DNA from 3 places in the Enterobacter sp. PL_is379 genome. Region 2 is predicted to be linked to each of the others. Evidence: predicted binding sites of a transcription regulator. Region 2 holds the regulator's gene; each other region holds the start of a gene.
The links. Region 2 encodes CRP, which controls carbon source genes, mostly activating them, when cyclic AMP is high. Its sites were predicted from a motif close to ATGTGANNNNNNTCACAT; they were not measured.
Positions count from the first base shown of each region.

Region 1: AC0TOY_RS15815 (PTS sugar transporter subunit IIC) is a predicted target of CRP. The motif match lies at 1,562-1,579, and genes of this name have one in related genera.
Region 3: aaeR (HTH-type transcriptional activator AaeR) is a predicted target of CRP. The motif match lies at 1,411-1,428, and genes of this name have one in related genera.

Region 1 covers NZ_JBVPGT010000030.1:344,001-347,235, forward strand. Annotated here, with positions in the region: gene AC0TOY_RS15810 (carbohydrate porin) at 1-11, opposite strand, end outside; gene AC0TOY_RS15815 (PTS sugar transporter subunit IIC) at 220-1,491, opposite strand; gene AC0TOY_RS15820 (PTS sugar transporter subunit IIB) at 1,661-1,972, shown strand; gene AC0TOY_RS15825 (PTS sugar transporter subunit IIC) at 1,987-3,235, shown strand, end outside.
Region 2 covers NZ_JBVPGT010000020.1:22,547-25,781, reverse strand. Annotated here, with positions in the region: gene AC0TOY_RS02785 (YccS/YhfK family putative transporter) at 1-1,629, opposite strand, end outside; gene crp (cAMP-activated global transcriptional regulator CRP) at 1,687-2,319, opposite strand; gene AC0TOY_RS02775 (OsmC family protein) at 2,631-3,035, shown strand; gene AC0TOY_RS02770 (phosphoribulokinase) at 3,102-3,235, opposite strand, start outside.
Region 3 covers NZ_JBVPGT010000024.1:36,501-39,735, reverse strand. Annotated here, with positions in the region: gene aaeB (p-hydroxybenzoic acid efflux pump subunit AaeB) at 1-117, opposite strand, end outside; gene aaeA (p-hydroxybenzoic acid efflux pump subunit AaeA) at 123-1,055, opposite strand; gene aaeX (p-hydroxybenzoic acid efflux pump operon protein AaeX) at 1,063-1,266, opposite strand; gene aaeR (HTH-type transcriptional activator AaeR) at 1,446-2,372, shown strand; gene AC0TOY_RS05845 (YagU family protein) at 2,592-3,206, shown strand.

The sequences.
Region 1 (3,235 bases), on a different contig from region 2:
AACGTTTGCATAGGTTCCCTTTGAATTTTTATTTTCACGGTTAAACGTGCAGGGGAAATGTAAGGATCAAAAATGGAAATGTACATCCATTAACGGAAAGCGCTTTCCGTCTTTGCCGGATTGAATCACAAATTTGAGATATTTGAGAATATTTTTGTGATTAAGGTCACGAATTAAGCTTCTGCCCACGAGAAATGGGCAGAAACAGAAAGAGGAGCGTTATTTTTCCAGCTGCATCAGCTGGCGTTCGTGAACCTTAAAGAATGGACGATAAAGCATCCATGCGTTGAAAAAGGCAAACAGGCACATACACATATTCTTCCAGCTACCGTTGGCCGACCATGCTGCACCCAGCGGTGAGGGCATTGACCATGGCAGCATTGCAACGGCCCTGTCGAGGATACCCATTTGCGTCAAATACCAGGCTATACAGGCATTTATCAACGGAACAAAAACAAAGGGCAGTAAAAAAACCGGGTTCATGATGACGGGGAAGCCAAACAATATTGGCTCATTAATGTTGAACAGAGAAGGCAAAAGACCAATCTTTCCCACACTCTTCAACTGCCTTGAGCGGCTTCGCATTGCCATAAACACCAGTGGCAACGTTGAGCCGATACCGCCAATCAACAGATAAAAATCCCAGAACCCCTGGAGATAAATATGGGGTAGCACAGCCTCCCCAGCAGCCAGGGCTCGCTGATTTTCAAACAGATAGGTGAGCCAGAACGGGTTCATGATACCCGTTATGATCAGGGCACCGTGTATACCAACAAACCATAAAAGATTACACAGAAACAAGGAGATAAGCACCGCCGTAAGAGTATCCGACGCCACGATAAGTGGACGTAATGCTTCCCCAATCAGTTGCGGCAAAATTTGTCCGGTCGTGTGCAGCATCACGGCATTCATCACGCTGATGGAGAGCATAATCACCAGCAGCGGCATCAGCAGCTGGAAGCCATTTCGTGTCATCACCGGCACCTCCTCCGGCAAACGAATACACCATCCTCTCTTATAAAAAAGCCTTATTATTTCAATCGAATATGCGCTTGAAATGAGGGCAGTAAAGAGCCCCATCCCTCCCAGAAACACATTCGTCGCACCATTATCCCGAAAGCCGATAAACAGCAGAAAGGCGAGACATCCGGTGAGCCCGCACAGCCGTTCCGGTAATTGATATTGCTTGGCAAGGCTGGCACTTGCACCGAATGCAACAATCAGCGCCACCAGGCCGAGCGTCAGTTCAAAGGTTGGTAACAGCATCGGACGCAGCAGCAGATAAAAAGATCCCAATCTCGAGGCGCTTGAAATGGCGAACGGTGGAAACAGCATTGGCACCATCAGACTTCCCACGATGACAAAAGGCATCGCAAGAGTAAAACCGTCTCGCATCGCTGTAATGTGTTGATTCTTAGTGATTATATTCGCTACTGGTGTGAGGCGTTGCTCTATCAAATCCACAGCAACATTCATCAAATGAATGTTCATAACTCGACCTTAGTAGTTCGTGAATAGCAGGGATGATCGCGCACATTCATACAAAGTGAAAGGTGCTCTCAAGTGATCGTGGTCACAATTACCTTATCCATAAACGGAAAGCGCTTTCCGTTTTGTTCCGTGGTAACTATATTCCAGCCATAAATTCAAAGGAGACGTTATGAAAAAAATCATGTTGTGTTGTTCTGCCGGAATGTCTACCAGCCTGCTGGTGAAAAAAATGGTCGATGAAGCGCACAAGCGTGGCCTGGAAGCAGAAATCAAAGCGTATGGCGTTGCCGAATTTGCCGAGCAGATTGGTCACTACCAGGTGGTATTGCTTGGACCACAGGTGAAGTACATGCAAAGCGATCTTCAGAAACAAGCCGATAAATACGGGATCCGCGTTGAGCCAATCAACATGATGGATTACGGCATGCAAAAAGGGGGTGCCGTTCTCGATTTCGCCCTCTCCCTGATAGATAACAAATAACGAAGGGAAAACCTATGAGCTCTCTGTACGCAAAACTAATTCAGATTATCGAAAAGAAAATTACTCCGATGGCGGGCGCCGTCGGCCAGCAAAAATATGTCACCTCCATTCGTGACGGCTTCATTACCGCTCTGCCGTTCATGATCGTGGGTTCTTTTATGCTGGTGTTTATCTTCCCCCCCTTCTCGCCCGACACGTCCTGGGGCTTCGCCCGGGCATGGCTGCAATTCTCGCTTGAGCATCGTGAAGCCCTCATGCTGCCCTTTAACTTCAGCATGGGAATTATGACAATCTTTATTTCCGTCGGGATTGCCGCAAGTCTGGCCAAACACCACGATCTCGACGCACTTACCGCCGGGATGCTTTCATTAATGGCCTTTTTGCTTGTCGCTGCGCCATTGAAGGACGGGCAGATTTCAACGGCCTACTTCTCCGGTCAGGGGATCTTTACAGCCATTCTGGTGGCTATTTACTCCACGGAACTTTACGCCTTACTGAAGCGACATAATATTACCATCCGCCTGCCGCCGGAGGTCCCAACCGGCGTAGCGCGCTCGTTTGAGATCCTCATCCCGGTACTGGCAATCGTCATCACGCTGCATCCGCTGAACCTGTTTATTGAAGCGCAACTGGGGATGATCATTCCCGAAGCGATTATGTCGCTGGTGAAACCGCTGGTTGCCGCGTCAGATACGCTCCCCGCAGTGCTCCTCTCGGTGCTTGTGTGCCAGGTGCTCTGGTTTGCAGGTATCCATGGTGCGCTGATCGTCACCGGTATTATGAACCCTTTCTGGATGGCAAACCTGTCCGTAAACCAGGCGGCAATCGCCGCGGGTGAAGCTATCCCGCATATTTACGTTCAGGGTTTCTGGGACCATTACCTGCTAATTGGTGGTGTTGGCTCGACGCTGCCGCTGGCCTTCCTTTTGCTGCGCAGCAAAGCCATCCATTTGCGGACTATTGGGCGAATGGGCGTGGTACCAGGGGTGTTTAACATTAACGAACCCATTCTGTTTGGTGCGCCCATCATTATGAATCCTCTGTTTTTCCTGCCGTTTGTGCTGGTCCCGATGGTCAATGCCACCTTTGCATGGTTTGCACTGGATCTCGATTTAGTCAGCCGTGTGGTATCGATGACGCCATGGACAACACCTGCACCCATTGGCGCATCATGGGCAGCCAACTGGAGCTTCAGCCCTGTGATCCTGTGCCTGATATGCATGGTGACATCTGCCGTCATGTACTTCCCCTTCCTGAAGGCCT
Region 2 (3,235 bases):
ATACGCCAGCGGGGAGGGCTGCGGGTCGTCGCTCAGGATCAGGCGAATGGCCTGCTGGTCGGCTTCCAGCGCGTCGTGGGCGTTCTGGCGCAGCAGTCCACTTTGCCACTGCGGCCACAGCCAGACCATGCCGCCAAAGGCAATCAGGCAGCCGATCAGGGTATCAATCAGCCTGGCGACAATAAACTGTTCGCCATTGAGCGTGAGCAGCTGCAGGGTGTATACCGCCGTCACCGTAAACCCCACCATCGCCCAGCCGTAGTTTTTGCGGATAATCAGGTAGCTCACCAGCGTGATCGCCAGCATGCCTGCCAGAGTATAGCCTTCCGGCACGTGGAAGTGCAGCGTCACGCCCGCGATGATCAGCCCGGCCATGGTGCCGCCCGCCCGATGCAGAATACGCACCCGCGTGGCGCCGTAGCCGTTCTGGGTGACAAACAGCACGGTCATTAAGATCCAGTAGGGTTTCGGCAGATGCAGCGCCATGCCCATCAGGCTGGCGGTACTGAGCATCACGCTAATTCGTGCGGCGTTGCGCAGGGCGGACGATTTAAGAGAAAGATAGCTTTTGAGCGCGGGCAATAGCGGCAGCCGTTTCTGCTTATCCGCCATCAGGTCGCGGGGATAAAGCGGGCGCTGCGTGCGCAACACGCGGGCGATACGGCTGAAGTGCCAGGCGGCAAACTGGCCGACGGGGTTATCCGGATGCTGACGAGCGATTTTCTCCAGCGCGCCCAGCTGCTTATCCATGTTAAAGCGCGTCGGGTAGCGGTGATAGAGAATATCATCGGCCAGCACGCGCAGGCGTGCGGACACCGTCTGCGCGTTCCAGCGGATCACCGCTTCGGCGTGGCTGCGCTCGACCAGCTTTTGCACCTCCTGCGGGTGGTGCAGGCTAACGGAGATATGCTCCTGCAGATCCAGCCCGACCTGGAAGGTGCGCAGCAGCCGTTTGTACTCGTGGTTCTTGTTGGCGGCGAGCATATGAAGCTGCTGATAGCACTGGCTTATCAGATCCACCACCTTCTGCTGGCGCGTCAGCAGGGGCGGTAAGGATTTTTCCGGATCGGTATGCTGGGTCAGCAGGGTGTATTTGGCTTCGCAGTAATCCGCAAGCTGCACATAGAGCAGGCTCAGGGATTCACGCAGCGGCTGCTCCCGCCACAGCCAGAACCAGAACCAGTTAAACAGGCCGTACCATAATGTCCCCAGGGCGTAGATCAGCAGCGGCTCCCACACCGGCATATTCCCGGCGAGGCTCAGCGTGAAAATGGCCGCAATCAGCGACGCGGGAAGCAGGCGGGCGTGCAGCGAACTGATTTCCGCCGTGACGCCGAGGGTCATCGCCAGCACGGTCAGGATCAGCGGCAGCGGAATATCACGAGCCAGTAAAAGCTGTACGGCGAGGCTACAGCCCGCAAACAGGCAGCCGCCGATAATCAGGCGTTTGAAAAAGCGCTTATGCGGCGTGTCCAGACCAGCAATGTTGCAGCAGGCGGGTACAAGGGAAAACAGCAGGCCTTGCTGAAGATGCCCGAGGATCAGGCCTATGGCCACAGGAAGACACAACACCAGCGTTTGTCGCAGTGCGTAGTTAACTTCCGGGTGATAGATCAGCCTGCGCCACATGGGGAATAGAGACAAAAACGGCGTGACACCTTGCGATGGCACGCCGTTTAAGCGGAATTAACGCGTTCCGTAGACCACGATGGTTTTACCGTGGGCGGAGATCAGGTTTTGATCTTCCAGCATTTTCAGGATACGGCCCACAGTCTCACGGGAGCAACCGACGATCTGACCAATTTCCTGACGGGTAATTTTAATTTGCATGCCGTCCGGGTGGGTCATGGCGTCTGGCTGTTTCGCGAGGTTCAGCAGGGTCTGTGCGATACGGCCGGTAACGTCCAGGAAGGCGAGGTTGCCCACTTTCTCTGAGGTGACCTGCAGACGGCGCGCCATCTGGGAAGAAAGACGCATCAGGATGTCAGGGTTAACCTGAATCAGCTGACGGAACTTCTTGTAAGAAATTTCAGCCACTTCACATGCTGTCTTTGCACGAACCCAGGCGCTACGTTCCTGGCCCTCTTCAAACAGGCCCAGTTCACCGATGAAATCGCCCTGGTTCAGATAAGAAAGGATCATCTCTTTCCCTTCTTCATCTTTGATCAGCACTGCCACCGAGCCTTTAACGATGTAATACAACGTTTCCGCTTTTTCACCCTGGTGAATCAGCGTGCTCTTCGATGGGTACTTATGAATGTGGCAATGAGACAAGAACCATTCGAGAGTCGGGTCTGTTTGCGGTTTGCCAAGCACCATGCGCTGTTATCCTCTGTTATAAGCTGTCACCAGAGTCATCAGATGCATCCGGACTCTGGGGTTGCAATCGAATTCTTACCCATACCCTGGGAAGTCGGCTACCGTAACGTTTCGCAGCCAGTAAAGTTTGATGTCCTCTGCATACATGTGTAACGTCAATGTATTACTGTAGCATCCTGAGTGTTTTAGCATAGCTTTCGCCGCGTGTCTCCTGGTGTCTCGCTTCAGCATGATGCAGGTCGCCTTCCATTGCGAGAAATGTAACGCACGCGTAATCTGTCACCAAAAATGCAACGTTGGAGTTTAAGAATATGCAAGCGCGCGTGAAGTGGGTTGAAGGTTTAACGTTCCTGGGCGAATCCGCGTCAGGGCACCAGATTTTGATGGACGGTAACTCCGGCGATAAAGCGCCCAGCCCAATGGAAATGGTGCTGATGGCGGCAGGAGGATGCAGCGCTATTGACGTGGTGTCGATTCTGCAAAAAGGTCGTCATGACGTGACGGATTGTGAGGTTAAACTCACGTCAGAACGTCGCGAAGAGGCGCCACGCCTGTTCACCCATATTAATCTGCACTTTGTGGTCACCGGTAAAGAGTTGAAGGACGCAGCGGTCTCGCGTGCGGTGGACCTGTCTGCGGAGAAGTACTGCTCTGTGGCGTTAATGCTGGAGAAAGCGGTAAAAATCACGCATTCGTATGAAGTGGTCGAGGCTTAATTATTGGGGCATCGTGCGTGTTGATGCCCTCACCCTAACCCTCTCCCACAGGGAGAGGGAACATGTTCACGCAATCTGCTTCCCTTCCATCAGTCGCTCCACCAGCGGCGTCATGATGAGCTCCATCGCCAGCCCCATTTTTCCGCCCGGCACGACTAACGTATTCATGTGCGAAATAAACGAGCCCTGCAGCATGGCCA
Region 3 (3,235 bases), on a different contig from region 2:
CGCCCAGCGAGGGGTTTCAAGCTGGAAGTGGAAGCCGACAAACAGCGCCAGCACGATGGCGCACGCCAGCTTCACGGCGAAGCGAATGTGCTGGCTGGCGATGGAAAAGATGCCCATAGCGATTAACCAAACTCGCGCAGACGGTGGGCGATTTTACGGAAGAACGAGTCCTGGCTGGCATCCCGATCTTTTTCACCGGTAATCACCACCGTCGCCGTGGTACCCGCAGGCCACAGATTTCCCTGCTGCTCGTCCAGGTGGATGCGCACCGGCACGCGCTGGGCCAGACGCACCCACTCGAGGTTGGAATCTACCGTCGCCATCCCTTTAGCATCGTTAGAGCTGCTGGAGTTAGTCACCCCTGCGGCGACGCTGTCGACGGTGCCTTTAAAGACGCGATTGCTGCCCAGCGGCGTGATCTCCGCGCGATACCCTGGACGTACACCCTCCAGCTTGGTCTCTTCCATATAGGCGAGCACGTAGAAGGAGTTCTGTTTAACCAGCGCCACGGCGGTTGAGCCGCGGGTAATGAATTCCCCGGCGTAGACGTTCAGGTTGGTCACCCAGCCATCCGACGGCGCACGGATCACGGTGCGCTCCAGATCAAGCTTCGCCAGATCGCGCGTTGCCTGCGCTTTCGCCAGCTGGTGGAGCACGGTCTGCAGCACGTTGTTGGACTGGTCAATCTCTTCACGGGACATTGCCTGAACGCCCAGCTGATTGCGGCGGCCAGCCTCGCGGCGTTTCTCCGCAGCCAGCGCCTGGTAATAGGCCACGTCCGCTTCCGCCTCTTCCAGCGCTTTCTGGTAACGAGGCTGGTCGATGGTGAACAGAACCTGATCTTTTTTCACCAGCTGGTTGTCGTGGACGTTGACCGCCGTGATAAGACCGGCCACGTCAGGGGCGATCGCCACCACATCGGCGCTGAAGCGTGCATCACGCGTCCACGGTGATTCGGTGTAATAGACCCAGGCGCGGAAAATAGCGATGAAGGCGAGGATAACCAGCGCCATGGTGATGGCAGTGCGGGAGATTTTTCTTGTTAGCGTTTTCACATCAACCTCAGACAAACATGCGCGATATCAGGTAGAACAGGCAGCAATACAGCGCGGTATTGAACAATGCAGGGTGCCAGACGAAATCGTAGATCCCGGTAGGGACCAGCACCTTGCGCACCAGCCAGAAGATCGCCAGTGATAAAAGAAGCTCGAAAAATATCGGTGGGAACGACAGACCGAACACCACGATAACGGGAAACAGACTCATGTTGACCTTGATTAGAGAGAGTGCAGGCTTCAGAATTTTTTAGCGCACGCCATCGCAGGAGAGCAAGAAACGCCGGGCGAGAATGGCGCAGCCGTTATGTAATAAATAATATATTAACGTAACTGTTATGCTGTTATCTATAATATGTGATCTAAATCACTTTTAAGCCAGAGTGAACAATGGAACGTTTAAAACGCATGTCGGTCTTCGCCAAAGTGGTTGAACTGGGCTCGTTTACCGCCGCTGCCCGCCAGCTTCAGATGAGCGTCTCATCCATCAGCCAGACGGTGTCCAAACTGGAAGATGAGCTTCAGGTCAAGCTGCTCAACCGCAGCACCCGCAGCATTGGGCTGACGGAAGCGGGTAAAATTTACTATCAGGGCTGTCGCCGCATGCTGCTTGAAGTGCAGGATGTTCACGAACAGCTTTATGCCTTCAATAACACCCCCATCGGCACGCTGCGCATCGGGTGTTCTTCAACTATGGCACAAAATGTTCTCGCTGCCATGACGGCGGATATGCTGAAAGAGTACCCCGGGCTTACCGTCAATCTGGTGACGGGTATCCCGGCGCCGGATCTGATTGCCGACGGGCTGGACGTGGTGATCCGCGTCGGCGCGCTGCAGGATTCCAGCCTGTTCTCGCGTCGGCTGGGCAGCATGCCGATGGTGGTCTGTGCATCGAAAAGCTATCTGGCGCAGTACGGTGTGCCGGAGAAACCCGCCGACCTCACCAACCACTCGTGGCTGGAGTACAGCGTACGGCCCGACAATGAATTTGAGCTGATTGCCCCGGAGGGGATCTCCACCCGACTGCTGCCGGAGGGACGGTTTGTCACCAACGATCCGATGACCATTTCGCGCTGGCTGGTGGCCGGCGCCGGGATCGCCTACGTGCCGCTGATGTGGGTGATCAACGAGATCAACAGCGGCGTGCTGGAGATCCTCTTCCCACGCTACCAGTCCGATCCGCGCCCGGTGTACGCCCTGTATACCGAAAAAGACAAACTCCCGCTCAAGGTACAGGTGTGTATTAACTATCTGACCGAGTATTTTGTGGACGTGGCGGAGCTGTTTCAGGGGATGCGGGGAAGAAGGAAGGAATAATCGATTTATCCCTGAAAGTATATGAGCGATGAATATTTCCAGGATAAAACCCCTTTGCATTCTGGAATATTCCTTCGCCACTATCAGGAATAGCTAATTGACACTGCCGCCGCCCGCCCTTTACTTTATAAACAGTCTGCTGTTCAGACTGTTATTAATTTGTTGCTGATATGAATAATAAAATGTATTCCGCAGGATGACATTAAACAAGGAAAAGAAATGAATCTATTTCAACAAACACCGCCTTCACGCAGGCGCTATGGGCTCGCCGCATTCGTCGGTTTAATTGCAGGGATTGTCTCCGCGTTTGTCAAATGGGGAGCCGAAGTACCGCTTCCGCCACGCAGCCCCACCGATCTATTTACCGGCGCATGCGGGCCTGAGCAATTAATAAGAGCCGCAAGCCAGATTGACTGTTCACGTAATTTTTTAAACCCTCCCTATGTATTTTTACGCGACTGGCTGGGCGTTGTTGATCCTAACGCAGCGGTTTATACATTTGCCGGACATATATTTAACTGGGTCGGCGTGACGCATATTATTTTCTCAATCGTCTTCGCTGTCGGGTATTGTGTCGTTGCTGAAGTCTTCCCGAAAATTAAACTCTGGCAGGGTTTGCTGGCGGGTGCGTTAGCTCAGCTCTTTGTGCATATGATCTCCTTCCCGCTGATGGGGCTGACGCCACCGCTATTTGAGCTGCCGTGGTATGAACACGTGTCAGAGATCGTGGGCCATCTGGTCTGGTTCTGGTCGATAGAAATCATTCGTCGTGATTTACGTAACCGCATCACGCACGAGCCGGATCCGGAGATACCGCTGGGTCACTTACGCTAAAAGAAAGGCGCTACTGATGTAGCGCCTTT